4 regions of the Psychrobium sp. MM17-31 genome follow, and region 4 is predicted to be linked to each of the others. Evidence: predicted binding sites of a transcription regulator. Region 4 holds the regulator's gene; each other region holds the start of a gene.
What was found. Region 4 encodes LexA, which represses DNA repair genes until DNA is damaged. Its sites were predicted from a motif close to TACTGTATNNNNATACAGTA; they were not measured.
Positions count from the first base shown of each region.

Region 1 (7,512 bases), on a different contig from region 4:
GCGGACTTAGATCAGTTAATGAACCAAGCTAAGCACACACCGCTTGATGCTTTTACTGGCTTAGATAAAGGATCGCCAGCTAAGCAATTTAAGAAGCGGCGTAGTTATCGAGGGAAAGCTTCTAATACCCGAAAAACAGGCACACGGAAAACTAGTTCGCGAAAAACCTAAGTTTATTCAACGACAGGCTCTAATCAAATGAAAATTGATAGAGTAAATCCAATGCTTGGTCAGTGTTATTGATAAATTCAACGAACAGCCTGCGATTAACTTGATAGCGCAGGCCAACTTCCGGCAGGGCATCGAATACGCCGACGCCATAGCGTAATTGCAGTTTCGGGCCGATAAAACCACTAAATTCTAATCGCGTTTGATCGCCACTGCCTGAGGTAGTGACATTGAGGTTATCGATGCCCACAGCATCACCGATGGCGTTCACTGCTTTACTAGCGCCACCGAGTCCACTATTTACTAACATGGCAATGGCCAAATTCTGACCATAATTGCTGTCACTCCCGAGGCCATATCCACGTAATAAATAGGAAATCGCCTGTTGTTGCTCTAGGGCTGGCTCTGAAAAGATGGTTAATGCAGGCTGATTAACATCGCCGTTAACATAGACTCCGGCAATAACACCATCGTTCGTATCAACAGGATCGCGGATTGCTTTAATATTGATAACTGGATTGTTGACTGAGCCGGTAAATATAATTTGCCCTTGCTCAATTAGCAGCCGCTGGCCAAACGCTTGGTAAGTCGCATTAGATAAACCGAGCTCTCCATAGGCACTCAAGGGAAGTTGAGCGTCTTGTTTTAGAGTGAGCTCTCCGCCAACCAAAGAATCGAGACCAAAGGCGTTAAGATGTAATTTATCGCCCAATTGGGTTTTTACATCTAGGTCAATCAGCATCGCTGAACTTTGCTTTTCTTGCGAGACAACTGTGACATCCGGTGAAATGGCAACCGCTGATTCAGGCAGTGATTCTAGCACTATATTCGCTTCATCAATGGCAAGATCACCACGAATTTTGGCGAGTGTCGGTGTCAGTTCAACATTAATCGATGGGCTAAAAGTAATATCAACGCCATTTTGCGGCATCACATTAAGGGCTTGGCCATTAATGGTGAGATCTGCTTTAGGTGTTTGGCTCCAATCTAACAAGCCACTAATATCGCCATGACCTTGTACCAGTTTAAACTGACTAGTTAGCGAGGCTTTAGTGCCGTTAAAAACTATATTGGTATTTAAATCATCGATGGTGTTTGGCAATTTGTCACTGGCAATTTTAATGTCATTAGACGAGAGGCTACCGAAAATTTGTTGTGCTTTGCTATCTATAGTGAAACCAGCACTAACGCTTAATTCACCTTCTAATTCTGACACATAGCGTAAGAAAGGTTTGTAGGGAGCGAGTTGTAAGCCTTGGCTATTTAAGTGGCCACTGATAAAGGGGGAGTCCTCAAAAACGTTACTTAGCATACTGGCGTCGACTTTACCTAGGGTTGGCGAAGACAACCGTAAAATAACGTTGGCTAAGGTCCGGTTAACCGCGCTGTTAATATGCAAAGAGTCAATGTGGTGGGTGACTAAGTTGTTATTGACGTCACTTGTTACAGTGCCATCTTGCCAGACTAGCTGAGTTGCCAAACTAAGTGCTTGGGGGTTAAAAGATTGAAAGGTCAGGTTGCCAGTAATAGGTCCTGTAACTTGATGCTGCTTTGGCAGGTATGCCTGAAAATCTTGCATATCTAACCCCGTCACATTCACCGTAGCGAGGTTTGAGCGCATGCTCGTGGTATTGATTTCAAAAGGCGATGCCAAGCAAAGTTCGCTAAATCGCATTTGATTATGATTTAGCTTTGTGCGCCAGCAGTGCTCACTCAAGTCAATGTCTTTGTTTTTTAGATCAATGGCAACTTTGGCTGGTGAGGCTAAGGCAATGGTTGATTGCTGGTAGTTGAGTACTGTTGAGGTCAACTCGCTGATCCAGTTTGTGTTTTCAATACTACCCGACAATCCCAGTGCTCCTGAGATGAAATTTGATGTTATATCGGCCCTGAGCTGATGTTGTTTAGCATCCCCCGCGAGAGATAACGACACCGCTGCATCGGTTAATACATCGCTATAAGTTGCTTGGTTAATGCTCACGTCAATGTGTGAATTGGTACTTTCACTAATGCCCTGCGGTGAAATCTTGGTCTTAGCATTTATCGATATTGCGCCTAAATCTATGGCATATTCGGGGTAGCTAATATGATTACCGGATAAGTTAGCGATGACATCTATAGCATCAATAGGACCAGTAGCATTTATAGTTCCAGTGATACTGGTGGGTTTGGCTCCGCGCATAAATGGCAAAGATTGCCCAAGATCTGCAATGGCAATTTTGGCATCAAGAGCCGATTTAGTATTGATTTGACCATTTAACGTCAGCTCATTTATGCCGTGTTGCAGCGACAATGTCTCGATGAACCACTGCCCAAATGGATTCCTTTGATCTTTTGCGTTGTATCTAGCGTCCACAACGCCTTGAAGATTGAAAGGTCGCTCTAGCGCATTACCGTTTAATGCGAGCTGTGACATAGTAAGCTGCCATTGTTCGTTTTTTAGCTCAACGTCATAGCTAATGTCACCATTGATAGTCGCAGGTAATTTGTCGATTAGCGATGAAAGTTTTAGTGAATCAAATGTCAATTTACCGCGGCTTTGAATGCGAGCCCCATTTGGATCTCGCCAGCGAAAGTCGCCAGAGCTATGCACTTTTCCTAGATCGTTTTTTAGCGCCAAATCGATGTTAGAAAACGCATTTAAATCACCATGTGCTACTAGGTCGATGCTTGATATTGGTAAATGCTCATTTTTAAGTTGGGTATTTAAGCGCAGTTGATAGTCATTTAACGTACCATCAAACTTAAGTGATCCCTCTGCAATTTCTTGCTGATAAATATCAATCGGCTGCCACGTCAGACCGAGACTGATAGGTAGATTGTCATTAAGCGGTGAAGCGGTGCCTGATAATGTCGCGTTAAGCTTACCTTGTGTTGTTAATTTAATAGCGATTGAACTGCTGTCGCCAGTTAAGGTAAGTGCTGTTGCTTGAGCGCCTAGTGGCGAAAAGTTGTGAGCACCACTAAGGGATAAATCGATAGAAAAATTTGGCGTTAATTGGCCTTTCATCGCAAGCTTGAGCGGGAAATTATCGATAAGTGCTGAGACAGTGAGGCTGTTTATCGCTTGATTGTTAAGGCTAGCGCTAACAAGGATATCTTTTGCGTTATGGGTTAGCTTACCATCTTGTGAGCGCAGCTCTGCAGTGGCCACAGTAAAGGACTTTATTTGTGTTTGGCTGAGAATTATTGGCCACGCAATGGTGCGCCACTTACTCTGTAGCTTAGCAATAGAGTCAGCAGAGAAATATGACTCTTCATTATTTTGAACTTGCCGATTAGTAATCTGTGCATCAGCACTTAGTATTACCTTGGCATCAGCTACAGCGAGATAATTTATCGCGATGCCTCTAGCTTGCCAACTGCCACTAAACCTTGTTTGTTGCACCTCGATTATTGCTTGTTTTGAAGAAACGCTTAGTTGATCAACCGCAAATTGCTCAATGGTGATAGGCCAAGGCGTATGGGTATCAATAGTGATGGAATTTTTGCTGGCGGTTTCAAGTGCTACTGCGTCATCATCGCCCTCATTTTTTATGTCCAATTTGAGCTTGGCAATAGTGGCGTTGGTTACACATAACTCAGAATGCCAAAAGCAGCGCCATTGCCAATCAATCGCTAAGTTATCTGCAGCGATGCTAATTTGAGCGTTCTCGAATGACAGGCGTTTTATGCGAGGCGAAAATAGTAAACTGCCGGAACTTAACTCCACTTTCAAATTCGGCACTAGCTGCTGTGTGATTTGCAACGCGACGCGATTTCCCCACGGCGTCAATAGAACAAATAGCACTAGCAAAATCGCAACGGCTAATCCAAAAGACGATTTTTTGGTAATTGATGATGACTTCAGGCTTTTCATTACAAATCGAGCCCTATTGCAAAGCTAATGTTGAATGGGCGGTCGAATCGTTTAATGTCACTGCCTTGTAATCCTTTAGCAAAATCCAAACGAACCAATCCTACGGGAGTTTCCCAACGAACACCTATGCCGGCGTCGCTATAGTTTTCTTCAAAGAATTTATCACCAATGGTACCAGCATCGTGAAATACAGCCAGACGCCACTTTTCCTTAATGGGATAACTGTATTCTATAGTACTTAAAAGCTGAGTGAGGGCACCACGAGCTTTATCGTCACTATCTAGTGGCGACACACTGTTAAATTTATACGCACGCAGGTTATTATCGCCACCGGCGAAATAACGCATCGAAATGGGCACTTCACTAATCTCATCGGCGTTAATGTAACCAGCTTCGACTTTTAGCAGGAGCTGGTGGGTTTCGTTGTATTGTCTAAGCCAGTTTGAACGCAACGACAGTTTATAAAAACTCGATTGTGAGCCCCATGCTTTATCGGAAACTTCAACGGAAACAAATTGACGATCGCCCCAGTGCGGCGTGATCCCGCCTTCGCGACGCTCACGAATGTAACTGATGCCAGGAATTAGGTGGGTGCGTGTTTGGGTTTGTGTATTATCTTTCTCACGCTCATATTTTAACAGCAAGATACGCTTCCAATCTTCATTGATTTGCTGATGTCGTTGCCATTGCAGCGAGTATTTGCGATAGCGATTATTGGTGTCGTTAAAATTACTGGTATGGCGCCAACCTAGCACGTAATTGGTATAGTCTAAATTGGGATCACCATGGGGCACTTTATAGTTGTTAGTGACAGATTGCTCTTGTTGATTGAGCTTGATTTCGCTTTCTAGGCTATGCCCGTAACGATTTATCCAAGGCTTGACCCATTTCAATCGACCACGCTCACCAAGCTCAGAAGTGACACCCGCACTTACTTCGACAATATTCCGTGGTCGATGCATGGCTGTTACTTTGATATCTATCGACTTATCCAAACCATTAGGCAGGGCAGGGATAGCCTGAACACTAGTAAAGTAACGGCTTTGATTTAATGAAATATTATAGTTGGCAATGGCTGCGCTGGTATAGGCATCGCCTTGTTTAAATGATGCCATCGCGCGCACGATATCATTGCTGGCATGATTTCCTTCAATCACTATAGCGCCAAAGTGATAACGCTCACCAGTATCAAAGACTAAATCAATCAATGCCGTTTGCGATTTTATGTCAACCTTGACGCTGTGCTTGATCCATTTGGCATCGAAAAAACCGTAAGCGCGAGCGATGTCCATCATGGAAGATTTTGTGGTTTGATAACTGCCGTGATCGAGTTTAGAGCCGACAACTAGTGGGTAGCTATTTCGCTGCGCAACAAAGGGCTCAAAGCTTGCGCCACTGCCACTAACGCGATAATTAGAATGGGTAATGACGACTGGATAGCCCATTGCAATATCGACGGTGATGGTTGGGGAATTGCTATTCTTGTCGAAAGATAAATTAATTTTACTATTGTAATAACCCAAGGCCTGCAGCGCTTGATTCACTTGGCGGTGTAATTGTTTTTTCCAGTAGGCTAGATTGTCGCGATTTGGCGATGAAAAATCTTCAAGGTAAAGCGCAACGTTTTTCTTAACTTCGCTGCGCAGTGAGTCGTCACTTGAGATTATGTTGTATTTTACTGTTTGCGCGTGAGCTATTGTATGGAATAGCAATCCCAATCCCACAAAAAAAGCGCAATAAAAAACTCTCAATCTCGACCTACCTAAATTAATTCCATTACAGCAATTCAAGGTTGCTACCATGTTAACGACCATTAATTCATGGCGTTGTTCCGTAAACGCTAATTATCACCCGTTATTGACATCGATGCATCTTTTTCGAGTCTTTAATTTTATAAATTTACGATTGTTACCTAAAGATTATCTGGGTAAACTAACAACTGGTTTTATATACAGTTCACTTGTTAGTGGAGAGTTTGGTAGATAGTTTGGTACAGAGGTTAGTAGAGAGTGACTCAGCGCAAAATTATTCACGTTGATATGGATTGCTTTTTCGCAGCTGTCGAAATGCGTGATAATCCCGCATTGGCCAATCAAGCGGTGGCTGTGGGAGGTTTGCGCGACCATCGGGGGGTGATTTCAACCTGTAACTACAAAGCGCGAGAGTTCGGTGTGCGCAGCGCGATGTCTACGGCAATGGCGTTGAAATTGTGTCCATCGTTGGTACTAATGCCAAGTCGTTTTGATGTTTACAGTGAAGTATCTGCTCAGATCAAAGCAATTTTTCGTCGTTATACCGATTTAGTCGAGCCATTATCACTTGATGAAGCATTTTTAGATGTTTCAAACGCCAGTGCTTGTCAAGGCAGTGCTAGTTTGATTGCTGAGCAAATACGACAAGAGATTTTTGACACTACAGGATTAACGGCGTCTGCTGGTATTGCTCCCAACAAATTTTTGGCAAAGATTGCATCAGATCTCAATAAACCAAATGGACAATATGTTATTCCGCCGAGTGATGTTGACGCCTTTACCGCGCAATTGGCGCTGAGAAAGATCAGCGGCATTGGCAAGGTCACCGCTGCAAAACTCGAAAATTTCGGTCTGATTTATGGTGAGGATATTCGTCGCGCCGAGCCTGAGTTTCTTCAGCGGTATTTTGGTAAACTCGCCGATGTATTAGTAGCGCGCTGTTATGGCATCGACGACAGTGTGGTTAAACCAAATAGAGTCAGAAAGTCGGTTGGTGTTGAACGCACACTATCCCATGATGTGACAACATTAGCGCAATGCCTTGATGAATTAGCTCGTCTAAAATCCATGTTAAAAGAACGCTATCGACACACCGAGCAGCTCGCTATTCACAAGCAGGGTGTGAAGTTAAAATTTAGCGATTTTCAATCGACAACGGTAGAACAAGCCGTCGATGAATTTGATGAGTCATTGTATGTAACGCTATTAAAAGAAGCTTTCGAGCGTGGCGAAGGAAGACCTATTCGCTTAGTGGGTATCAATGTTGGTGTGCGAAATAACCAAAATTCACAGCCTGATAGCAACTCCGATTTAAATCAATTAACACTGTTTTCTTCTTGAATACTAATAATGGGGTTAATGTTGGGTGAAATCGTGGAGAATAATCGCTGTGTTGAGATCAAAACGGCGATAAGGGCTCATCATAATGTGCGTATTGAAATGCTTCGCAAACCGGCCATTGCTTTCTAAGATTTCAAGACCTCTGGTTATTCTCACATGTAATCTTTTGTTGTCCTTGTGAACGAAATAGGTGGACTGCATGTGATTCTTAAAGGCCAGATTTGGTAGCTCAACGATATCTGGATGTGATTTTCTAATTAAATCGCTGCCATATAACTCAACGGGTAATACATCATATCGTCCCATTAGTAGGTTTTTAACGACACTTCCAGCATTATGAGAAAATAGGACATTAAGGTTTATCTTTTTAAATAGTTCTTTTTTAGCTGACTT
Region 1 is NZ_JAKRGA010000003.1:493,823-501,334, reverse strand. Features, by position in the region: gene MHM98_RS11065 (DNA topoisomerase III) at 1-171, shown strand, start outside; gene MHM98_RS11060 (translocation/assembly module TamB domain-containing protein) at 191-4,027, opposite strand; gene MHM98_RS11055 (autotransporter assembly complex family protein) at 4,027-5,739, opposite strand; gene dinB (DNA polymerase IV) at 6,037-7,119, shown strand; gene MHM98_RS11045 (hypothetical protein) at 7,135-7,512, opposite strand, start outside.
Region 1: dinB (DNA polymerase IV) is a predicted target of LexA. The motif match lies at 5,965-5,984, and genes of this name have one in related genera.

Region 2 (7,512 bases), on a different contig from region 4:
TAGCGGAGCGTGAACTGCGTAATATTGAGCTGGAGTCTTAACCTTTTTAATAAGTACGCTTTTGAAAATACACCTTATAAGATGACTTTGTGAAGATTCAATATACCGTCACAAAAACCACATCAATTTGTCACATTCATTTCCTATCTTAGCGCCATTGAGTTGGCGCACTGCATTTTATTGTGTCATCGACTAGACCAAAAGATAGGAAATCCATCATGAAAACATTCACTTCAAAATTAGCCATCAGTGCCCTTGTCGGTGCTTCGTTATTATCACTTGCTGCTTGTCAAAGCACCGATAACAGTCAAGCTAGCGCAGCTAAGTCAGCTGAAAAGCAAGCGGTTAAGGTTGTTAAGAAAGCCCTGAATAACGAGGACATGTTTGAAGTTGCCCACGAAGGCCGTTATTTCATCTTCGACGATTTTGCCACTTACCAACAATTTTTAAGCGTTGGTGAAACGGCTTACCGTAAAGTTTACATCGGTGATGGCCCACACGGTGAAACACTAGTGTTTGGCTTAACGGGTAAAGACAAAAAGAAATCATCTGGCATTGCTAGCATCGATATGTATCGCGGCAAATTAAACGCGAGCGATGACTTCTATGGCGAAATTCGCTCTGAAGACGGTCGTCTATACGTATTTAGCCGTTACGAAGATATGGTAGAAACGCGTAAATTAGGTGATGCAATCTACCGCTTTACACAAATTGGTGCGGGCCCAGATGGTCAAACGGTTGTGTTCGTCCTTAACAAGGACAATAAAAAGAAACGCCCTGATGCACTAATCGCTGAGTTTAAAAAGCGTAACAAGCTTGGCTAATAAATAGATGCGTTTTAAGAAAGCCACATTTTGTGGCTTTTTTTGTTTCTGAATCAGTTTGCTTTATTATCGTTACTACAAATTCCAACTAGCTGATTACTATGTTCAAACAAATTCTCGCGACCTTGTTCCTCACATTATTTTCTTTTTCCCTGCTCGCCAATGCTACAGAGCAAGAGGTTCCTAATTTAGCCGGCATGTGGGTTGGCTATTACAAATACGGCGAAAACACTTTCGTTGAGTGCTCGATGGTGCTTGAGCAAAAAAGTACGATTATCAAAGGAAAAATGATTGAAGTACAAACCTTTGGTGATGAACCGTCGATAGGATTGTCTGCTGATATTACTGCGACTTTTGTTAAGTCAAACGGAGTTTTTATGGTTAAACAATATGACGGCAGCGGTGGTCAACAAGGTAAAGTTGTTTATAACCTAACACGCTCACATAATGATTCTGTACTCACCGGAAAATGGTTTATTAAAGACGGTCCGTCAGGCTATGTGAAGTTTATGCGTTATGTGGCAAGTAATTAGGGTTGTGTGATATACGTGTTTCTCATAAGGAAAATAAGATAACAGTGATAGTTGGATTAGTATGATTTTGCATAAATTAATATTTGGTCGCATTTCAGATGTAGATAGAGAGCAAGCCGAAGAATATATCAAGTCTTATATTTCTGTACTATTTCACAACGGTCAAGCCTGTGGAGAGTATTTTAGCGTTCTAGAGCAAGGTGAGCTCTGTGCTTATATTAATCTGCCAGAATTAGCAGCGTCAGAAAGCAAGCATCATTGCCAATATGGAAAAAAGTGGCTGGCTAAAATTGAAGCTATATTTCAGCAATCCCCCATTTGGAACGTAATAGATGACGAACTACCTGCGGTAGATGTTGATTTTACTGAGTCACCTTTTTTGTTTTTAAACACAGAATATGACGAATACGAATCTCCCATTTATCGCGGTGATAATGACTACTCAATTCCGCTTTTTAAATTTTTTAACACCCATGAAGAGCGCGAAGCCGTTTATTATTGGCAACGTGAATATCAAGAGCTAGAAACGATATGGATTAGAGGTGGCGCACTTGAAATGTTGGCGTACAAAGAACTGGCTAATCCGTCATCTACATTTAGCTGTGGAGGTAGAGAGATATGCCAAGCTATCGAAAAGTTTACCGGAATTCCAACCTACTACTACCTGTTTAGGTATTACGGGCGACGAGAAAATGAAGATGCTAGAAAGTGTCCTAGTTGCGGTAAGAAATGGCAGAATAAGCATCAACAGAATGATCCAAGTTTTCATCATTTCGACTTCATTTGTCATGATTGCCGATTAGTTTCACATTTATCAATAGATAACTCTGATGAACGTCATGCTGTTATTGGTGAGTGGCGAAAATGACAATTAATCCTTCTCAATCATAAATGAATCCCCTACTGCCTCTCTTAACGACGGCTTATTAATTGGCTGCGCGCTTAGTGGCGTAACAATACGTGGTGTGAGCACACTATTAAGCTGGTTTATATCGCTATTGTTGGGATCGAGCCACATATCATATTGATGTGGCATCAGCATTGCGGGACTGGCTTTGGTGTGAATATGCTTGAGTTTTGGATGCGGCGCATTGGTAATGATTGAACAGGAGTACGCCAGCTCACCTGTTTGTGGATGACGCCACAAACGATACAGCCCAGCGAAGGCTAATGCTTGCTCGGTGGCGGTCATGTTGTGGTAACTCACTGGCTTTTTATTAACAAACTGCGTTTCACCAAAGCCAGATGCGGGAATAATACAACGCTGGCTACGAAATGATTGATATCCAGCACTCCCCGGTTGGTTAACTTTGTCATATCGAGTATTAAATGAGGTATAACGGGATGGTTTAAAACCACCGTCAATACGATCGAGTAATAACCACCAAGTCGCATCACGCAAACTACGCTGGCCTTGTTCTTCAACGATAATGGAGACAGGCTGACAGGGAGTAATAAAATCAGAAAAGCGCTGTTGCTGTGGATTTTCGACTTCAAGTCCTTCTAGCAATAACTGAACAAAGGAATCATCGTTAACGTTAAATCGACCGCACATAAAAACTCTCTCTAATGATGATATTAAACAAGGCTTAATTATATTTTTGTCATATACTTAGCCTGACATTTTATTCTGAATGAGTCATCTTATATGGATATTCTAGTATTACTTATTATCGAAGCCATCGCCGTTGGCTTCGCTTTATTCCTTGCCGGAAAACTCACCACCACAGAAATAGGATTCAAAGAAGCCGTGATCTGCGTAGCCGTCAGTGGCGTTGTCGGTTTAATACCTGTGATTGGTTGGCTACTTTCAATTGTCGTCTATTTCTATTTACTTAAACAATTTACCGCTGCCGATATATGGCCAGATTTAATTCTTCTGGTAGTCGTCAGTAAATTAATCGGCATTATGATAGTAGCGGCCTTTGTTTCAATCTCAGTGTGATTTCAAGCGTAGCGTTTCGATTATTTCACGGCGCTGCAGCGCTGAAAACGCATAATAATTGAAGATAATATCGTGCTTATCTTGTCCCTTAATGATGACAGAACGAAATAAACCACCAAAGGTGCTAGCAAGCTCGTAACCGCGATAATCCTGCCAACTGATAGTCGTTTTCTCGCCGTAGTTAATATACGAAACTCCCTGCTCTGTTACTTCAACGCCGTGTTCGATAATTTTATTATTGCCTGAATTAAACACCGCCAGCCATAAGATAAACAGCGCAGGAATACCGACATAAACATACAGCGAAGATGCTTCAATAGTCTGATAGTGCTGATGAACCCCCGCGGCGATAATAGCGCCGACAATCACCGATAAAAGCGCAAATGAACTTTGATTGGCGCGATAAACGATGTTTTGCCAACGACTTTGTTGATAGATTTTTTGCATGCGTTAGACCTTCACCTGATAATTGAGATCCATGACTTCATCTCCCGTCATGCCGCGAAATCCCCATTGATATGGCGCTTGCTCTTTAATGGTGATTTCAACATCAATCGGCTCGAGATCCAGCCGCTGATGCAAAGTCTCAAATAATGCTTTAATCAATGCTTTTTGGGTGTCGACTTTACGCCCCGCCATCATATTGATTTCAATAACAGTATAACGATCAGAGCGACCACCCGGATAATAAAAATCGCTTTTATCCAGCCCAATAAAGCGTTGCGCACGTTTATCTTCGGGTAAACCAAGTACCTGATTCATACAGTGATGAATAGCATCAGATAACTGTGCTTTTATTGGATTGAGTTGTTCCTTGATGCCGTAGACAACAATCATAATGGAGCCTTATTTAGTCCGTTAAAAAGAAAGTGACATTGGTTACCACACGCACATCTTTGGCAATTTTCTTATCGTCACCATAGTTACTGCCGACATCGCGAATAATAAAACCGCCTTGGCGCGCACTGCGAATACCGCCAACAGTGACACCAGCGTTTTGCGCAAACTCATTGGCCGCTAAGCGAGCATTGGTTGTGGCTTCTTTCAGCATGGCTGGTTTGATATCGTTGAGTTTGGTGAAGTGGTATGACGGTGCGTTGTTGGTAAGATCTAGACCTTGGGCAATGAGTTTATTGAGTTTGGCGCGAACTTTTGCCACTAAATGTACTTGATGGGTTTCCACATCTATTTTGCCAATAAGGAAATGCTTTTCTTCCACCAGTTTTTGGTTCTCGTCGCGATATTCACGTTTGCGATAATCCAGTACACCAGGTTTAATTTCTTCGTCGCTAAAGCCACTACTTTTTAGCAACTCAATAATGGTGGCTTGATCTTGTTCTGATGCGCCGTAAAGCTCTGGAATATCGTCTTTGTTATTGCCTGTGACACTGTATTCAATGGTCCAATACGCCTTGTCTGATTCAACGCGCCGCTCAGCGAGTCCTTTTACCACAGCAGTATTCAGGGCAACTTTGGATTTATACAGTGTTTGGCTAATGAAATAGCCAGAAGAAGCAATCCCTGTGGCTACTAATAATGCACCAATAATCCAATGGCTGTTGTTACTTTGCTGACTCATTCTACACTCCCTATATTTTTATACGCCCTAACATAAGATAAAACTTTAACTATTGCAAAGACTTATATTCTTTTTGTTGTCTAAAACCATTAGTCATTAATTAACATGACAGCGCTTTTTGTTGCAAAAATACCGACAAAACATTATAACTGTACATATATACAGTATTTATTTTGAGGCTGTGTCATGCGTACTGATTTTAGCCAACTTATCGATGGTCGCCAGATTTGGCTGGGGAGCCAACAGGCCATTAATGAAGATTATCAAACCACAGGCTATCCATTGTTAGATGAAAAACTTAGTGGTGGTTGGCCCAAACAAGGCATTATTGAATTACAAACTAATAACGGCATTGGTGAATTGCGCTTAATTGCACCGTATTTAACAAGCAACGCTAATAAAGAGCAATTACTGCTGTTTATTAATCCGCCGAGCGTTATTAACAGCCAGATGCTGTCCCTCAATGGTATTGAGCCAGCCAGTGCGTTGGTGATCAACCACAGTGATAGTGATAAGCAGCTGTGGTGTGCAGAGCAAAGTCTACTCAGTGGTTGTGTCAGCTCTGTTGTATTGTGGCAAACACAGCTCAGCAGTTGCCAAGTAAAACGTTTGAAACTTGCGGCTAAAGCGACGGGTTCGCGTTTGATCGTTATTCGTCCCCCCAATCAATTGGCAACCCTGCCCGTTAATTTATCGCTGGCGCTAATGCCTTGTGATGAGGGGTTGACAATTACTATCAAAAAACAACAGGGTCATTGGCCGCAGCCATTATTTGTGCTTGATATGAGTGAGCGCTGGCCAGATCTAGTGACTCACATTACCCGCGATAATGTTATCGCGCTGGGCAAACGCCGAGTTAGCTAATGTTGTGGTTCTATTTAGACTTTCCCCAATTGCAGCTCGATAGCTTAATGGCCAGCGACATAGCGCAAACTGCATCGATGGCAACGCCAATCATTATTGTCGATGGTCAATACAATCGCGTGGTGCAAGCGAATAAAGCGGCTATCGACTGTGGTGTATGTTTAGGTTTTGGCTTAGGACGCGCGATTTCGTTAAGTAATCAGATGCAGGTGCACAATTACAACAGCAAACTAACCCAGAAGTTACTAGCGCAAATCACGCAATCGGCTTATAGCGTTATCGCCGATATTGCGCCAATGCCGCCGCAGGGATTATTACTGCGTTTATCTCCCATGTTCGCTCTCTATGGCGATTTAAATGGCACAGCCAAGCAACTAAAACACTGGTTGAATAACTTACAACTGACTTATCGCGGCGCTTGCGCTCTCAATCCCATTGCGGCTCAGGTGATAGCTCAATCACTGCCAATCAATACTTTACGTATCAGTGATGATCCTCATGTGATCCATGATTGGCTTAGCAATACATCCATTAACTATCTCGATGTAGCCGACAAGATCATTGAGCAATTACGCGCTATTGGGATGCATGACATTGGCCAGCTAGTTAGCCTCCCTGCAGCGCAGCTTAGTACGCGTTTTGATAGCGAGTTCTTATCGTATTTGAATAAACTCAAAGGCGATGTGCCTGCGCTTATCGATTTTTATTTGCCACAAACCCCGTTTCATTATTATTGCGAGCTCCATTACGAGCTACACACAACCACCCGCTTAGCGCCTATCTTGCAAAAAATATTAGCAGAGCTAAGTCGTTATTTACGTAGCCGCGATAAATTAGCGCTATCTGTTGCCTTAACATTACACCTGCGAGAAAAAGCTAATCTTAAGGAGCCACTACTTTCCGTCACTATTAGCAGCGCGCAAGGCGAGCAAAGTGCATCAACGTGGCTTAATTTAATCAGCTTACAATTAGAGCGGGTCGAACTGCCCGCGCCTATTATTGCGATAAGTTTAGATTGCTGTGATGTAATTGCTAATCGCACCATCAGCGATGACATTCTTAGCCAAGCTAGCCATAACGCTTCACGCAAGCGATTATCAAAAGCTCAGCTCGTTAGCTTATTACACGCTAAACTCGGCAGTGAACACGTAATAGCTCCTAGCTATCACAATAGTCATTTACCTGAAGTCATTAACGGGATAACAGCCATTAACGGTTTAAATACATCACCCCAAGCAAAGGCTAGTGTCGAAAATCAATTAACAGCACCGACGCAAGATAATAGCCAGATTAACGACAAACTACGTGCAGGCCTGCGCCCGAGTTATTTACTCGAAAAACCACAACCGCTCACCATGCCAGTAAGCATTTTTCACGGACCTGAGCGCTTAAGCGGCCATTGGTGGCAAAAGCATACCATCACTCGTGATTATTACATTGCCCGCAACGAGCAACTGCAGTGGTGCTGGGTGTTTCAAATTCCCGCAGGGCAATGGTTTTTACATGGCTACTTTGGTTAAGTGTGAATTGAAGATTGGAGCTAAGCATGCGTTATAGCGAACTGTTTTGCCAAAGTAATTTTTCGTTTTTAACCGGTGCATCACAGCCGCAAGAGCTAGTGACGCAAGCCGCGTTTTACGGTTATGACGCCATTGCCATTACCGATGAGTGTTCGGTAGCTGGTGTGGTGCGCGCCTATAGCGAAATTAAGGACAACAATCTCAACATCAAACTCATTGTTGGCGCGTTGTTTAAACTTGATGATCT
Region 2 is NZ_JAKRGA010000003.1:194,998-202,509, forward strand. Features, by position in the region: gene MHM98_RS09785 (hypothetical protein) at 1-41, shown strand, start outside; gene MHM98_RS09790 (hypothetical protein) at 219-824, shown strand; gene MHM98_RS09795 (hypothetical protein) at 926-1,357, shown strand; gene MHM98_RS09800 (DUF2310 family Zn-ribbon-containing protein) at 1,419-2,225, shown strand; gene MHM98_RS09805 (SOS response-associated peptidase family protein) at 2,229-2,912, opposite strand; gene MHM98_RS09810 (hypothetical protein) at 3,006-3,302, shown strand; gene MHM98_RS09815 (hypothetical protein) at 3,294-3,749, opposite strand; gene MHM98_RS09820 (tautomerase family protein) at 3,753-4,139, opposite strand; gene MHM98_RS09825 (SIMPL domain-containing protein) at 4,153-4,881, opposite strand; gene imuA (translesion DNA synthesis-associated protein ImuA) at 5,068-5,745, shown strand; gene MHM98_RS09835 (DNA polymerase Y family protein) at 5,745-7,265, shown strand; gene MHM98_RS09840 (error-prone DNA polymerase) at 7,292-7,512, shown strand, end outside.
Region 2: imuA (translesion DNA synthesis-associated protein ImuA) is a predicted target of LexA. The motif match lies at 5,029-5,048, and genes of this name have one in related genera.

Region 3 (7,512 bases), on a different contig from region 4:
TTTTGTTTTGCGGCTTCATCGCGAGCTTTTTTAGCAGCGCGATCGGCAGCGCGTTTCTCAGCCTGTTTTTTCTTACGCTGGCGTTCTAAATCGCGAATGCGCTTTTGTTCTTCCTTGAGCTTTTTCTGACGTAACTCTTCGGCGCGTTTAGCATCTGCCTTTTCTTTCTTTAGACGCTCAACTTGTTTTTGCACATCGTCATTGTTGACCATTGCAGCTTTAACAATTGGTTTGTCGTTGGCGAGAGTAACTTCTAACGTAGGTTTCTTCGGCGGCGTAATCACTGCGCCAGCAACCAAACCACCAACTATAACTACGTGAAGCGTCACTGACGACAGCGCTGCTTTAATGACGTTGGTTTCGCTACTCATACTACTATTTGCCTTCTACTGGATCTGTCATTAAACCAACCGATGGTGCGCCTGCGCCCTGAAGCGTGACCATTAGTTGCAAAATGTGGTCATAAGAGACAGTGCGATCGCCTTTAACCATCACTGGCGTATCTGGTTTTAACTGAAGATGCGCGGCAACCAAGGTCGCTAATTCTTCTTGGCTAAGCTCTTCACGCGGATTGTCACCGACAGTTAGGTAGTAAGTACCATCGGCCTTTACCGAAGCAATCAGCGGCACATTTTTCTCTTCTGGTAATGCTTTTGCAGACGCCTTAGGTAAATCAACTTTCACGCCCTGTACAACCAGCGGCGCTGTCGCCATAAAGATAATCAGTAGCACTAACATTACATCAATGTATGGCACTACATTGATGTCAGAGTTTAAACGTCTTTTCTTACGTTGATACTGCATGACTATTGTCCTGCTTTTTCAGAGGCCGCATAAGCTTCACGTTGAAGAATTGAAGAGAACTCTTCCATAAAGTTTGCATAGCTGTTTTCAAGCTTATCAACGGTGGTTGAAAATTTGTTGTAGGCGATTACTGCTGGGATAGCGGCGAATAAGCCCATGGCTGTCGCAATCAGCGCTTCAGCGATACCTGGCGCTACCATTTGTAACGTAGCTTGTTGCACAGCCCCTAACGCAATAAACGAGTTCATGATGCCCCAAACGGTACCGAATAAACCAACGTATGGCGTGATCGAACCGACAGTCGCAAGAAACGACAGATTGTGCTCTAAACGATCAATTTCACGAGAGAGAACGATACGCATTGCACGGTGTGAACCAGCAATTATTGCATCTGGGTTCGTAGAAGACGTCTGACGTAAACGCGCGAACTCCTTAAAGCCAGCACTGAACATTTGCTCAACGCCACCGTTAGTGCCTGAGCGCGCTGAAACTTCTTTATAGATAGATGAAAGATCTGCACCGCTCCAAAACTTATCTTCGAATTTTTTGAGATTCGCTTTCGCGGTATTGAGTAAACTACGGCGTTGGAAGATAACGGTCCAAGAAACAATGGATGCCATTAACAACGCTAGCATAACAAGTTGAACTAATAGACTGGCTTCTAAAAATAAATCAATGAACGATAATTCAGCTTGCACGCTGTAACTCCTTTAAAATATGGCTTGGAATAGCTGTCGGTTTCATGGCTTCAAGTGCCACGCAAACCACTACGACCTGTGCACTGCTCAACAGGTTCCCATCAATAGTGGAAATTTTTTGTTTAAAAACAACGCTTGCTCGTTTCAGTTGTTCAACTTCGACAGTTACGACTAATTGATCGTTAAATCTCGCCGCAATCAAATAATCCAATTCACAACGTCGCACTACAAAAGCTAATCCTTGTTCAAGCAATACATCTTGTTCAAAGCCGAGGCTACGCAAAAACTCTGTACGAGCACGCTCATAAAAATTCAGGTAATTTGAATGATAAACGACACCACCAGCATCGGTGTCTTCGTAGTAGACGCGAACGGGAAATTCAAAAATCATTAAGTAAACTTCACAACTAAAATTTAATGGCTGAAACTACTATAGAATCGGCTTTGTATCAACATCACAGCCCGTCAATTGTATAAATTAATCTCAGACAGGCATTTTTAACCAAATGCCTGAATCATCCTGTTACAATTCGTGCTAATTCATACATGCGTTTAACAAAAGGCGATCAAGTTCACACTTTGATAACTTTTGGTAATTCGTAGCAACTGCATGACTATGCACTGGTTTTACTTAACACCCGCCAAATGGCCATCTAAAGGCTATTATTTATGCAGCGCCAAGATTAGTCATTAGTTTTTCTAATGCTAATTCGCAGATTTTCTAGTTTGAATGAAAGGTTCGACCAGCGTATTATGCACCCATCTCGAGAGGCGCTCTTGTTAACTGCCTCTTAGTTAACGGCCTAGTAGTTCGCCGTTAACAAAGTTATCTCTTTTGTGAATTACTTAACTTCCTATTTGACCATTGTCGGTCATTTAAGCCCACTGCCTTTTTAGTGGGCTTTTTTTTGCCTGAAATTTAAGAAACTCGCTTTTGAAGCGCTGACCAGAGTAACTCTAGCCAACTTTTTAAGAAGATTAATCTTTATTGGATGATAAACCAAAATGAAGGTAGGTTTGTGCCGTTGCAATTCGGCCGCGATGAGTACGTTGAATAAAGCCTTGTTGAATTAAAAAAGGTTCAATTACATCTTCAAGCGTGTCTTTATCCTCACCAATTGCCGCCGCAAGATTATCTAAACCGACTGGACCACCGTCGAACTTCTCGATAATAGTCATTAGCATCTTACGATCCATAAAATCAAAACCCTCGCTATCAACATCTAGGACAGACAACGACTCGTTAGCGACTTCTTGGGTGATCCTGCCGTCATAACTCACCTGCGCGAAATCTCGCACGCGGCGTAATAATCTGTTAGCAATACGCGGTGTACCGCGAGAACGTCTAGCGATTTCGGTTGCGCCGCCGCGATCAATATCAACTTCTAATTGTCCCGCACTGCGAGTCACGATGTCAGTAAGCTGTTCAACTGTATAAAACTCTAATCGCAGCGGAATGCCGAAACGCGCTCGTAGTGGTGAAGTTAATGAACCTGCGCGCGTGGTTGCACCTATTAGAGTAAATGGTGGTAACTCTAACTTGATTGAGCGTGCAGCTGGGCCCTCGCCAATCATGATATCGAGCTGATAATCTTCCATCGCTGGATAGAGAATTTCTTCAACGACCGGACTTAAGCGATGGATCTCGTCGATAAATAAAATATCGCCGTGTTCAAGGTTAGTTAGCAGTGCGGCCAAGTCCCCAGCCTTTTCAAGCACTGGACCAGAGGTTGTTTTAACGTTGACTTCCATTTCGTTAGCAACGATATGAGCGAGTGTCGTTTTACCTAAACCCGGTGGGCCATAAACCAACATGTGATCCAATGCTTCATCCCGCTGTTTCGCCGCTTTAATAAAAATACGTAACTGCGCCTTAGCATCAGTTTGGCCAGTGTAATCATCGAGCATTTTCGGTCGCATTGCGCGATCGATATTATGCTCGCTCTCGTCCATAGATTCGGCTTGGATCAGTCTATCTGCTTCTATCATTATTTAGCTTCTTTTGCTGCTATTTAAATCATCGACTTAAGTGCCGCTTTAATGAGGTCTTCACTGCTCATATCTGGTGTGCGGACTTTCTTAACGACTTTACTTGCTTGCGTTTGTTTATAACCCAAGGCGAGCAACGCATCAATAGCATCTTGCTCAACATCAACTTCTTCCACAAAGGTTGAACCCAAGGCTTCTTGCGGCAATGATAAATCGCCTAAATCTTTTTGCTGACTTAACGTGAAGTTCTTCAGACGATCTTTTAGCTCGATAATCAAACGCTCTGCGGTTTTTAAACCAATACCCGGCAGTTTCACCAATGATGCCGCATCATTATTAGCCACCAGATTAACAAACTCTGCTGCCGATAAGCCCGATAAAATCGCTAAACCAAGCTTTGGCCCCACGCCATTGGCTTTAATGATTTCACGAAACAGCTCTCGCTCAACCTTTTGCGCAAATCCATACAGCAACTGCGCATCTTCACGCACCACAAAGTGAGTATGAATAGTGACTGATTCACCCACCTCTGGCATTTGGTAAAAACTGGTCATGGGCATCTGTACTTCATAACCAACGCCTGAGACTTCAAGTAATAATAATGGAGGCTGTTTCTCAGCAACTATGCCGTTTAATCTTCCGATCACGCGCTTATCCTTTTAAATCTTTTATTGTTATTTTGTTTGCTTTGAGCTGCTCTTTACTCAGCTGATAACGACCGCGTAGTACTTTAGCTGAACGCGCCGTACTCTTCCCCGCCATCGCAATGAGACTTTGTGTATTGTGAGCGTGACAAATGGCAATTGCTAAACCATCGGCAGCATCTTCTTGCGGCTGCGCTGGTAGCTTAAGCATTTGCGTTACCATGTGCCCCACTTGATCTTTAGTCGCTGCCCCTGTGCCAACAACAGCTTGTTTTACCAAACGCGCTGCATATTCAGCAACGGGAATCGATGCATTCATGGCTGCGACAATAGCGACACCGCGCGCCTGACCAAGCTTTAATGCCGAATCTGCATTACGCGCCATAAACACTTGCTCGATGGCAAATTCATCTGGTTTATAGGTTTCAATCAATTGCGTCACGCCATCGAACACCTGCTTTAGACGCTGTGGCAGCTCTTTTTCGCTAATGCGAATACAGCCACTGGCGACATAGCTAAGCTTATTGCCTTGCTTTTTGATCACGCCGTAGCCTGTGACACGAGAGCCTGGATCTATCCCGAGGATGATTGACATAAAATTGATTTAAACCTTATTTGCACACTGTGCTTTTATCATGGTGATAGGTTATGTCATAAAACCACTGGTTACAAGTACAGTATTTGTTAAAAATCAAAAAAAAACGAGCCAGTGGCTCGTTTCTTATTCAAAAGTTAATCACAGGCGCGGATTAGTCTTCTGATTTTTCTTCTTCAACAACAGTCGACGCGATGTTTAACTCATCTAACTGTGCAGGGTTCGCATTACCCGGTGCATTAGTCAATGGACAAGCGGCAGTCGTTGTTTTCGGGAACGCCATAACGTCACGAATCGAGCTAGTGCCTGTCATTAGCATGATTAAACGATCAAGACCGAAAGCTAAACCAGCGTGTGGTGGTGTACCGTATTTCAATGCTTCAAGTAAGAAACCAAATTTCTCTTGTGCTTCTTCATCGCTGATGCCCAAGATTCTAAATACGCTGCTTTGCATTGGCGCGTTGTGGATACGCACTGAACCACCGCCTAATTCACAACCGTTTAATACCATGTCGTATGCGTCAGATAGCGCAGCTGCTGGGTTAGCTTCTAGCTCTTCTGGGGTTACGCCAACTGGTGCCGTGAACGGATGATGTAATGCATGGTACTGACCATCGATTTCTTCGAACATTGGGAAATCAACAACCCATAGTGGTTTCCACTCATCAGAAGTTAGACCTAAATCTTCGCCTAATTTCAGACGTAGCGCGCCCATTGCTTCAGTCACGATGTTTGCACTATCAGCGCCGAATAAAATAATATCGCCAGTTTTCGCGTTAGTGCGCTCTAAAATGCCTTTCACAACTTCTTCGTTTAAGAATTTTAGAATTGGCGATTGAATGCCTTCCATCCCAGCATCGATGTCGTTAACCTTCATCCACGCTAGACCTTTAGCACCGTAAATGCCTACGAACTTGCCATAGTCATCGATGTTCTTACGAGATAGTGATGCACCGCCAGGTACACAGATTACAGCAACACGGCCTTTCTCGTCATTTGCAGGACCTGAGAATACTTTAAACTCAACATCTTTTAATAAATCAGCAACGTCTACTAACTCTAATGGGTTACGTAAATCAGGCTTGTCTGAACCAAAACGACGCATAGCATCCGCGTAAGTCATGGTTGGGAACTCACCTAAATCAACGTTTAATAAATCGTTGAATAAGTTACGAACTAGCTCTTCTGTTTTACCGCGCACTTCATCTGATGTCATGAATGACGTTTCGATATCGATTTGGGTGAACTCTGGCTGACGATCGGCACGTAAGTCTTCATCGCGGAAACACTTAACGATTTGGTAGTAACGGTCCATACCAGACATCATTAGCAGCTGCTTAAATAGCTGTGGAGATTGTGGTAGTGCGAAGAACTTACCTTTGTGAGTACGACTTGGTACTAAGTAGTCACGCGCACCTTCTGGCGTAGCAGCAGTTAAGATTGGTGTTTCGATATCTAAGAAGCCGTTGTCTTCTAAGAAACGACGTACAAAACCAGTTACCTTAGAGCGGAATACTAAACGCTCTGTCATTTCAGGACGACGTAAGTCTAAGTAGCGGTATTTTAAACGCGCTTCTTCAGAGTTATTTTGGTTTGAATCAAGCGGTAATGGCTCTGCTTTGTTGATGATTTCTAGTGCTTTACCTAGTACTTCAACGCCACCAGTAGCCATGTCTTTGTTCACTTGACCTTCTGGACGTGGACGAACAATACCAGTAACTTTTACACAAAACTCGTTACGCAGGCTGTTAGCAACAGCAAATGCGTCTTCTAAATCTGGATCGTAAACCACTTGTAAGATACCTTCGCGATCGCGTAGGTCTAAGAAGATAACGCCACCTAGGTCACGTCGTTTGTTGATCCAACCAACAAGCTCAACTTGTTGACCGATTAAAGATTCATTTACTTGTCCGCAATAATGGCTGCGCATTGTCTAATTTCCTAACTTCTGCCCTTGGGGCGCTTACATAATGGCGCATAGTATAAAGAAAAAATAGCAATTAGGTAAGCGCTAAAATCAAGCGTTAGATCAAGATCTTAAACTGGATGAATTTACGACAATAATCAGGGCTTGCGAGTCATCACATAGCGATGTTCATGAGCGCGGTAAAAGCCCTCCACCAGCTCACGTTCGTCAAAACCCCACGACTCATAAAGCGCAATCGCATGATTATTGTTGGGATCGACCGTTAAGAAACATTCTACGCGTTTTTCATCAAGTTCATCGAATAATGCCTTAAATAACATACCACCAATGCCCTTACCGCGCTGCGAATCATCTACCATCACCTTGTGCAAGCAATAGCGGCCATCTTCACAAGCAAATGCGAGAATAGCGCCAACGACTTCTTCATCGCACTTGGCGCTATACATAACCGCGTGCTCGCACCAAATGCGCCATGAGTGCTCACCATCGGGGATAAACTCACCGTGGGCATTGTTAAGCCACGCCACACGATCGAGTGCAGCAATGGCTAGAAAATCTGATGGAAGGGTTTTGGTGATAATTATTGGCGAATTCATTTTTGACTGATTTGCTATTGTTAATCGTCATTTAAGCGTTCAGAATCTTTCAAACGTGATTCCAATCGCGCCAGAAGTATATCATTTTGACTGGGGTCAATCTGTAACGGCACACGCTCAAATAGATCTTTAAATTCTCGTACTTCCACAGTATGAAGTCCCCTCTTTACATTTGCGTTTGCATTTAAAAGATAGGTCAAAGCTTTGAGAATGTATCTATCAATTTGCTTCTGTGTTTCAAAAGCACTTTCACTAAATG
Region 3 is NZ_JAKRGA010000003.1:58,497-66,008, reverse strand. Features, by position in the region: gene tolA (cell envelope integrity protein TolA) at 1-371, opposite strand, end outside; gene tolR (protein TolR) at 376-804, opposite strand; gene tolQ (protein TolQ) at 807-1,502, opposite strand; gene ybgC (tol-pal system-associated acyl-CoA thioesterase) at 1,492-1,893, opposite strand; gene ruvB (Holliday junction branch migration DNA helicase RuvB) at 2,481-3,491, opposite strand; gene ruvA (Holliday junction branch migration protein RuvA) at 3,515-4,138, opposite strand; gene ruvC (crossover junction endodeoxyribonuclease RuvC) at 4,143-4,730, opposite strand; gene aspS (aspartate--tRNA ligase) at 4,885-6,660, opposite strand; gene MHM98_RS09055 (GNAT family N-acetyltransferase) at 6,795-7,253, opposite strand; gene MHM98_RS09050 (hypothetical protein) at 7,274-7,512, opposite strand, start outside.
Region 3: ruvC (crossover junction endodeoxyribonuclease RuvC) is a predicted target of LexA. The motif match lies at 4,796-4,815, and genes of this name have one in related genera.

Region 4 (7,512 bases):
CGTTGAATTATCGCCAAGCGAAGTAACAGGGAAGTAAGTCAATGAAAGACAACTCGAATTTTGACGAGTCAGTTAAAACGCTGAAGAAAACTATTCCGTTAATGATGAAGTACAGCGTACCGGTTAACCCAACTAACTACGCGCTGTGGTATACCTATGCTTCTAATGAAGTGCCTAATCTTAATCGCGAGTTAGAATCGGCGCTGAAGTTATATAACACCTGCCCAACCTTCCGTGCTGAGCAACTGTATTCAAAGCACGTTAAAAACGAAGCTGTCGATCAAGCTCGAAACTTGCAACAGTCTATCGACAAAATGATGGGTAAAGTTGGCGACTCTATTGGAAATACGCAAAACAACGCTAAAAGCTTCGAAAAAGAGATGTCTTTATGCCATGAGGAATTGGCGGTTTTAGATGCCATTGAAACACCAATGACACCAGAAGCAGTTTCCGGTTTTGTTAGTGAATTACTCTCAAAATCGATGGCGATGCGCGACAATGCTAAGTCCTTAGGTGATAGCCTCGAAAAAGCTCAGCAAGAGATCAAATCTTTGCGTATGGAGCTAGCAAATAGTCAGCAAGATGCATTATACGACGCATTAACCGGCTTATTAAATCGACGAGCATTTGAACAAGAGCTCGACGGTTTGATTGAGCTACCAAATGCGCATGCTTGCTTAATCATTGCCGACATCGACCATTTTAAAGCGTTTAATGATGAGCACGGTCATACCATGGGAGATCAAGTGTTAAAAGCCGTTGGTAAGCGTTTAGCAATTTCTTGCTCTAATGGTGCATTAGCATTCCGCTATGGTGGTGAAGAATTTGCTGTCTTAATTCCTAATTCTACTATCGCTAAAGCTCATGATATGGCAGAGAAAATCAGATTGTCGATTGAACGTTTGATTATTAAGGATCGCAAAACTGGGGAAACTGTCGCCAATATCACTTGCTCATTTGGTGTGGCAGCAATTCTAAAAGACAGAGATGCAATTGACTCAATTAACCTCGCTGATGAGCGTTTATATAACGCAAAACAGCAAGGCCGTAATCAAGTCGTATCAACTGCTTAGTGAGTTAGTTTATTAAATCTATGAGTCATTAATGCGGCTGAAATTGTTAGGCCGCAGATAATGGCAATCCAGTAACCTTGCACACCCCAGCCACCAAATTCCGCCAACACATAGCCGATTGGAAAGCCAATTAACCAATAGGCTACCATGCAGATATACATCGGTATTTTAGTATCTTTCATACCACGTAGCGCGCCGCTGGCATTGACCTGTACAGCGTCTGATAGCTGGAAGATAGCCGCCAAGATAATAAGCTGACTGGCCACTGCGAATACCAATTCATCTGACGTAAATACCGCGATGAAATGCTGGTGAAATAATACCATGCAGGTGGCGGTGAACAGTGAGATAAATACGCCAAACCAAATACCCATGAATCCCGTCTGACGCGCCTGTTCCGGATCTTTACGGCCAATGTGATAGCCGACTCGTGCCGTCACGGCAATTGATAGACCAAGTGACAGTGTATAGGCTAGCGCTGAGATATTGATAGCAATTTGATGACCCGCGATATCAGGCACCGAGTAACGGCCGATCATTAAGCCAACTGCACCAAATAAGGCAACCTCAAGACCTAGACCAATCCCCATCGGTGTACCGATTTTCAGAATTTCAGTATAGTCTTCAAGACGTGGTTTTAACCAAGTATTAAACAGGTTGAAGCCGTGATAGCGGGCCGAGGTGAGAGTGTAGATAACTAGTGAAATTGCCATTATCGACCACACTACGAGCGTCGCCCAAGCGACTCCAATAGCGCCCATCGCAGGCACGCCCCAGCCACCGTTAATAAACCAATAGTTGCAGGCAACGTTAAACGGTAGCGCGATAATGGAGCAATACATGATGGCTTTAGTTGCGAACATTCCTTCGTTACAAAAGCGCAATGCAAAAAAGAAGTAAAGTGGAAATACGCCCCACGCTAAAACACTCAGGTAACCGCTCGCTAGCGGAATGATCTCCTCGGTTATGCCAATCGCCCACATTAAGGGTTCAAGAGACACTAAAATGATTGCACTAGGCAGTGCCAAAATGAGCGACATTATTACGCCCGTTTGGAAAGCGCGTTTTACACCGTGTTTGTTTTCCTCGCCATTGTATTGCGAGGTTATTGGACTTAATGCTAAGAAAATACCAATGATAAAAACGATAATTGGATTGAAAATACTTACACCGATCGCTACCGCTGCAAGTGCATCCGCACTGTATTGTCCAGCCATTATGGTATCGATAACACCAAACGACATTTGAGCGAGTTGCGCTAAAATGGCGGGAATGGCAAGTTTGATTAGTTGATTACTTTCGGCTTTGGCACTTGGAGTAAAAAACTGTGCGAGGTGTTTTTTCAATCGAGTATGCCCCTATAAATATTAGTATCTGTAAATTGCGATAAGCTGGCTATTATCACTTAAGTTTCTATTGGTGTCATTGTTTCAATTTAGCTATTTTTCCGCCATAAATCCGTCACAAAAGACACGTAGGATGTGCGCCTGAAATTTGAAATTACTTGTAACATTTGGTCTGAGCACTTCGACTTTAATCTATGGTAAGTTGTTTTTTACGTATTGATTATCTTGGTATTAGTAATTATTAAATTAAACACATTTATGAATAATGATGATAATCGCGCGAGTGTAAATTTATCAGTTTTCATTGAACTTGTAGAAACTATTAAGGTCGAAAATCTCACGGTAACCATGGAACAATAGCGTATGAAAAAATTCACTAAAAACTCCATTAAGCAAATCGTTAAATATGTAAAAATCTTCTTTGAAGGCACGTTGAAAGTTGAAAGTTTAGGTGTATTTCAATTTCAACAAGGTTTATTGAAAGCGCCTTGCAATGCAAATGAACAACAGCAATCTTTTGTAAGTCAAATTAATCAGCTTATCAAGTCGCGACAACCCGTTGCGCAGTGGGAATAGATGTATCATATCCCCACATTAAAAAAGCCAATCATTCGATTGGCTTTTTAGTTTCTAGTCTTTCATTTGTTGAACCAAATAGTATCCAAAAGCTACCTAGTGAATCGTGCCACTGCGGCGATCGATGCTCAGGTGTTGATGGCTTAACTGTTGGTTATAACAGTTAAGCTGGATTTTTGGCTGAGCACTAGCCGTTGCTTTAAATAAGAAGGTTAGGGCGCTCGTGCGTTTTGCCGCGAGTTGCAGACGCTTTAAATCACGATTATCGATTTCTCCTGGCCAGCCTAAGACGGCGCTTGAGTTACCTGACATCAGTGCTTGTTCCATCGCCCATAGTGCATCGACTTGATCTTTCGGATGAACTAATAGTACGCGAGAAGTATCAATGCCATTGCTCTCTAGTAGTGGTTTCAATCCTGCCTTTGGCGCACCAACTAAAACAATCCAGCGACCCTGTTGGCTTAATTTAGTCAATGTTGGTAATAGGATATCTAGCTGTTCACTAATAGATTCAGAGCTAATCACTTCGTTAATGGTTTGCGATTGCCAGCCACCGTGAGCGAGAGATTGGTCGATATAATCGATACCAGAACTCATTGAGAAAGTGTTGCTGTCAAAGTTAGTGTTCATTACTAATGATTTCATTGCCATGCTCCATTTCTAATTACGCCAACAGCTAAGCCTTCGATCTCAACTGATTGATATTCTAAATCTACAACTATGGTTGAAAACTCTGGGTTTTCAGGGTGAAGTAAAATCTTGTTCTCTTGGCGCTCAAAGCGCTTAACGGTGACATCATCTTCGACACGGGCCACAACTACTTGGCCTTCGCGCACTTGATTGGTTTTGTGAACAGCCAGTAAATCGCCGTCCATAATGCCGATGTCTTTCATACTCTCACCGTTTACGCGCAGTAGGTAATCTGCGCTTGGATGAAACATATTCGGGTCAACTTGATAATGCGCTTCAACATGCTCTTGCGCCAAGATAGGTTCACCAGCAGCCACTTGACCGATAAGCGGTAAGCCTGCTTCTGGCTCAGGATCATTCGCAGCTTCGACTAAACGGATACCGCGTGAAGTGCCGGGAATAATTTCGATAGCACCTTTTTTGGCAAGAGCTTTTAAATGTTCTTCTGCAGCATTAGCCGATTTGAAGCCTAGCTGTTTAGCAATTTCGGCACGAGTAGGAGGCATGCCAGTCATGGAAATATTATCTTTGATGAGCTGTAAAATTTCTGCTTGTCGATTAGTTAATTTTTTCATGCTGATGCCTTTCACTGAATATGTTTACTAAACTGTTTTTCTATACAGTATAACTGTCAGTATATACAGTGATATCCATTGTGCAATCATTAATCAGCAATTATTTGTAATTTCTTTGGCGAGAGAACACTAATGGATAACAAAAGTTATTGATATTAATAACCTTTATTGAGGTTTACTGTCGGCGGTAAAATTTCATTTTTTCGATAGTTACCAATATTATCCGCCACAATTTTCGCAGCTGTACAGTGGTTTGTGGGTGCAGATATGTGTGGCAATACAGTAGTTTTTGGGTGATGCCAAAGCGGTGACCGGGCTGGCAGAGGTTCTATATCGAAGACATCGAGTACCGCGTGATTGAGGTGCTGATTGTCCAGTAATTTGAGTAAAGCATCATGATCGATAATACCGCCGCGTGAGAAGTTAATGATACTCGCGTCTTGTGGCAGCAAGCTTAGGGTTTCGCTATTGAGTAGGTGCTTAGTCTCCGGTGTTAGAGGCAGCAATGAAATTAAGATATCTGTTTTAGCTAGCATTGCCGTTAGACCGTCTTTACCTGTGTAGTTAGTGACTTTATCAATGGTTTTTGGCGATCGCGTCCAACAACTTAATGTGTAATTCAGCTTACCTAACAAAGACAGCGAAGCTAGGCCAAGTTCACCAGCACCTAATACACTTACCCGCATTTGTTTCGAATTGACGTTAGTGAGTTGTCGCCATTCTCGTTGCTGTTGTTGCCGCTGATAACTTGGCATATTGCGTTGTAAATACAGCGTCCAAGTGAGCACAGACTCCGCCATAATTTGGGCGAGCTCAGGATCGATAAGACGTACTAGTTGCACACCATCGGGCAAGCCCGTTTTTACTAGATTCTCAACACCTGCCCACAAGCTATGTATCCACACTAGGTTGGGAAAACTACGTAGCACCTTAGGGTCTGGGTTAGCGACGATGGCAATATCGACTTCGGCGCATTGGCTCGCTGTTAGCTGATGGGGAAAATAAATGCTCTCCGAGCTAAGTGTTTGTTGTAATAACTCAAGCCATTGTTGCTGCTCTGTGGTTGGCAGCTGGCTAACAAAAACTATTTTCCCCATAAATCCTGCTATTGTTTTGGTGGGCGGTACGAGAATTCGAGGCGATTACCGCTTGGTTCGCGAATCATCATATGCATTGTTGGACCACCATACGCTGGCTCTGGTGCGAATTCAATGATCACGCCATCTACCGTTTTTACCTTCTCAAATAGTGCGTTAAGCCCTTCCAATGTCTCTACCGTAAAGGCGAGATGATGTAAACCAACGTTGTTTTTGCGATTGAAGGTTACGGTTTTTTTAGGATCTTTGGTTTGCCATAAGGTTAAAAACATCTTGCCGTCTGAAACGAACTTGGCTGGGTACTTTTCATCGCCTCCGACAAGTTTCCATTTCAACACATCAGTAAAAAAACGCGTTGATTTATCGAGGTTTGATACGGTTAGTCCAACGTGATTAAAGCCAGAGGTTAATGGCTTATCATCGGCGTTCACCGATGTAATAACGCTAAAATAGGCGGTTAAAATGATTGTGAGTAGTTTTATCATGGCGCTCTAATAGGCTAATTGGTTGATGGTGAAATAACAGACCCACAGAGCACCAATATTCATTCGTGATTAGGAAGATTTATTCGCGACGCGCTCTTCAAACGACTTGAGAGTTTGCTTGAAAAAGGCCAGACGAGGATCCTTTAGTTTTTTCGCCACACTCACTGCTTGAAGGTGTGCTTCCATTGCCAGCTCGTTTTTCCCCAAGCTTTCATAAGCATCGGCAAGACTGTCGAAGGCGTTCGCTTCGTTAGGACTTAGCTCTGTCCAACGCTTGAATACTTCCATCGCTTCTTGGTGGCGATCATCGCCTAGTAACACATAACCAATGCCGCGAAAGCTATTAACGTTGCGGTTTAAGTCCGGCTCTGGATGAATCGTAAAACCGTGTTTTTTAGATAAGCTGTGATAGTGAGCTTCAATATTTTTTAAAGCGTTGCCGGGTTTGGCGATCAAGTCGCGAAAAATCTCTAACTCGTTGCGGGGAAAGTTTAGTTTAAGCGCCGATACCAACGCTGGAATTGCCATCGAGTAGTGTTCGGTGTTTGGTAAAAACTCTAACTTAAAGCGCTCCTTCATGAGTGGCGAGACGAATTGTTTGAGGCGCTTGGCGTTACCAGCGTGAGCTGGATTTTCGTCAAAATCAGATTGCGCCGAGGCAATGTAAAGTGAACGCTTTAGCTGTGGGTTGGCTTTAAGGCTAGTGACTAAAGAATCGAGTAGCGTTGATTTTTCGTCGTATCCTAGCGCGAAAATATCGACGGCAGCGAAAAGGTAATGGGCGTCGAATAACTCGGGTGCTTTGATAAAACTATCGAGAGCAATAATAGCCGTTGGTGACATACCTATTAGTACGCGATAGTCATTGGTGCGATAGTTCGCATCAATATACGGAATAAGCTCTTGTTTGATAAAGTCTAAATACTGCTGGTTTTGATGGGCAGTATTGTTGATACGCCAGCCAGAATCCTTGGTGTCTAACTTCGGCAGGTAACGCCAGACGTTTGGTGTGTGCAGCGCCACGACTATTGCTTTGGGCATTGCCGCTGTATTTCCCATGTGCGACACAACACCACTGACGCTTTGCGATAACGTCCAGCCATCTAGGGTGTAGATAACAGGATAATTTATCGTGCTGTGTTTGTCATAATTTTGCGGTAAATAGACATCAATACGGTGATCGACTTGCAGTGCTTTTGAGGCAATAGTGATTTGGTTACCGTAAGGCAATGCTTGACTTGTGGTCGTGATATTCTCAGAGTTATTAGCTGCTTGGCTTGGTGGGGCCATTGCGCCTAACACTGTTACTGCGGTCAATATTATCGGTAGTGATAGCGATTTAAACATGGTAGTTTCCTGTGTCATGTATTTGGAGTTTTAGATAATACAAATTGACTCGGTAAAAACCTGACAGCGAGCTGATTTGTAGATGATTTATCGCTGAATCAATTGTTTATGGAAAGATGAGATGAAGTGGCTCACGTTATTATTTACGTTGTGGATTACATTATTTGCAGGTCAGGCGACGGCAAAAAGTGCTGTTTCGCCGCTTACAACTAATGATTGCAAAACGCTCCAGCAAAGCGCTGTTATTACCGCGAATAATCCAGTGAATTGTCAGCGTTTAAGGCGAGTCACATTCGATTTTATTGGCTTTGATGGCAATGGAC
Region 4 is NZ_JAKRGA010000004.1:95,764-103,275, forward strand. Features, by position in the region: gene MHM98_RS13205 (heme biosynthesis HemY N-terminal domain-containing protein) at 1-26, shown strand, start outside; gene MHM98_RS13210 (GGDEF domain-containing protein) at 42-1,073, shown strand; gene MHM98_RS13215 (MATE family efflux transporter) at 1,070-2,419, opposite strand; gene MHM98_RS13220 (DUF1107 family protein) at 2,783-2,995, shown strand; gene MHM98_RS13225 (SulA-like leucine-rich domain-containing protein) at 3,092-3,640, opposite strand; gene lexA (transcriptional repressor LexA) at 3,637-4,260, opposite strand; gene MHM98_RS13235 (glyoxylate/hydroxypyruvate reductase A) at 4,416-5,357, opposite strand; gene MHM98_RS13240 (VOC family protein) at 5,366-5,842, opposite strand; gene MHM98_RS13245 (alpha/beta hydrolase-fold protein) at 5,912-7,189, opposite strand; gene MHM98_RS13250 (M15 family metallopeptidase) at 7,311-7,512, shown strand, end outside.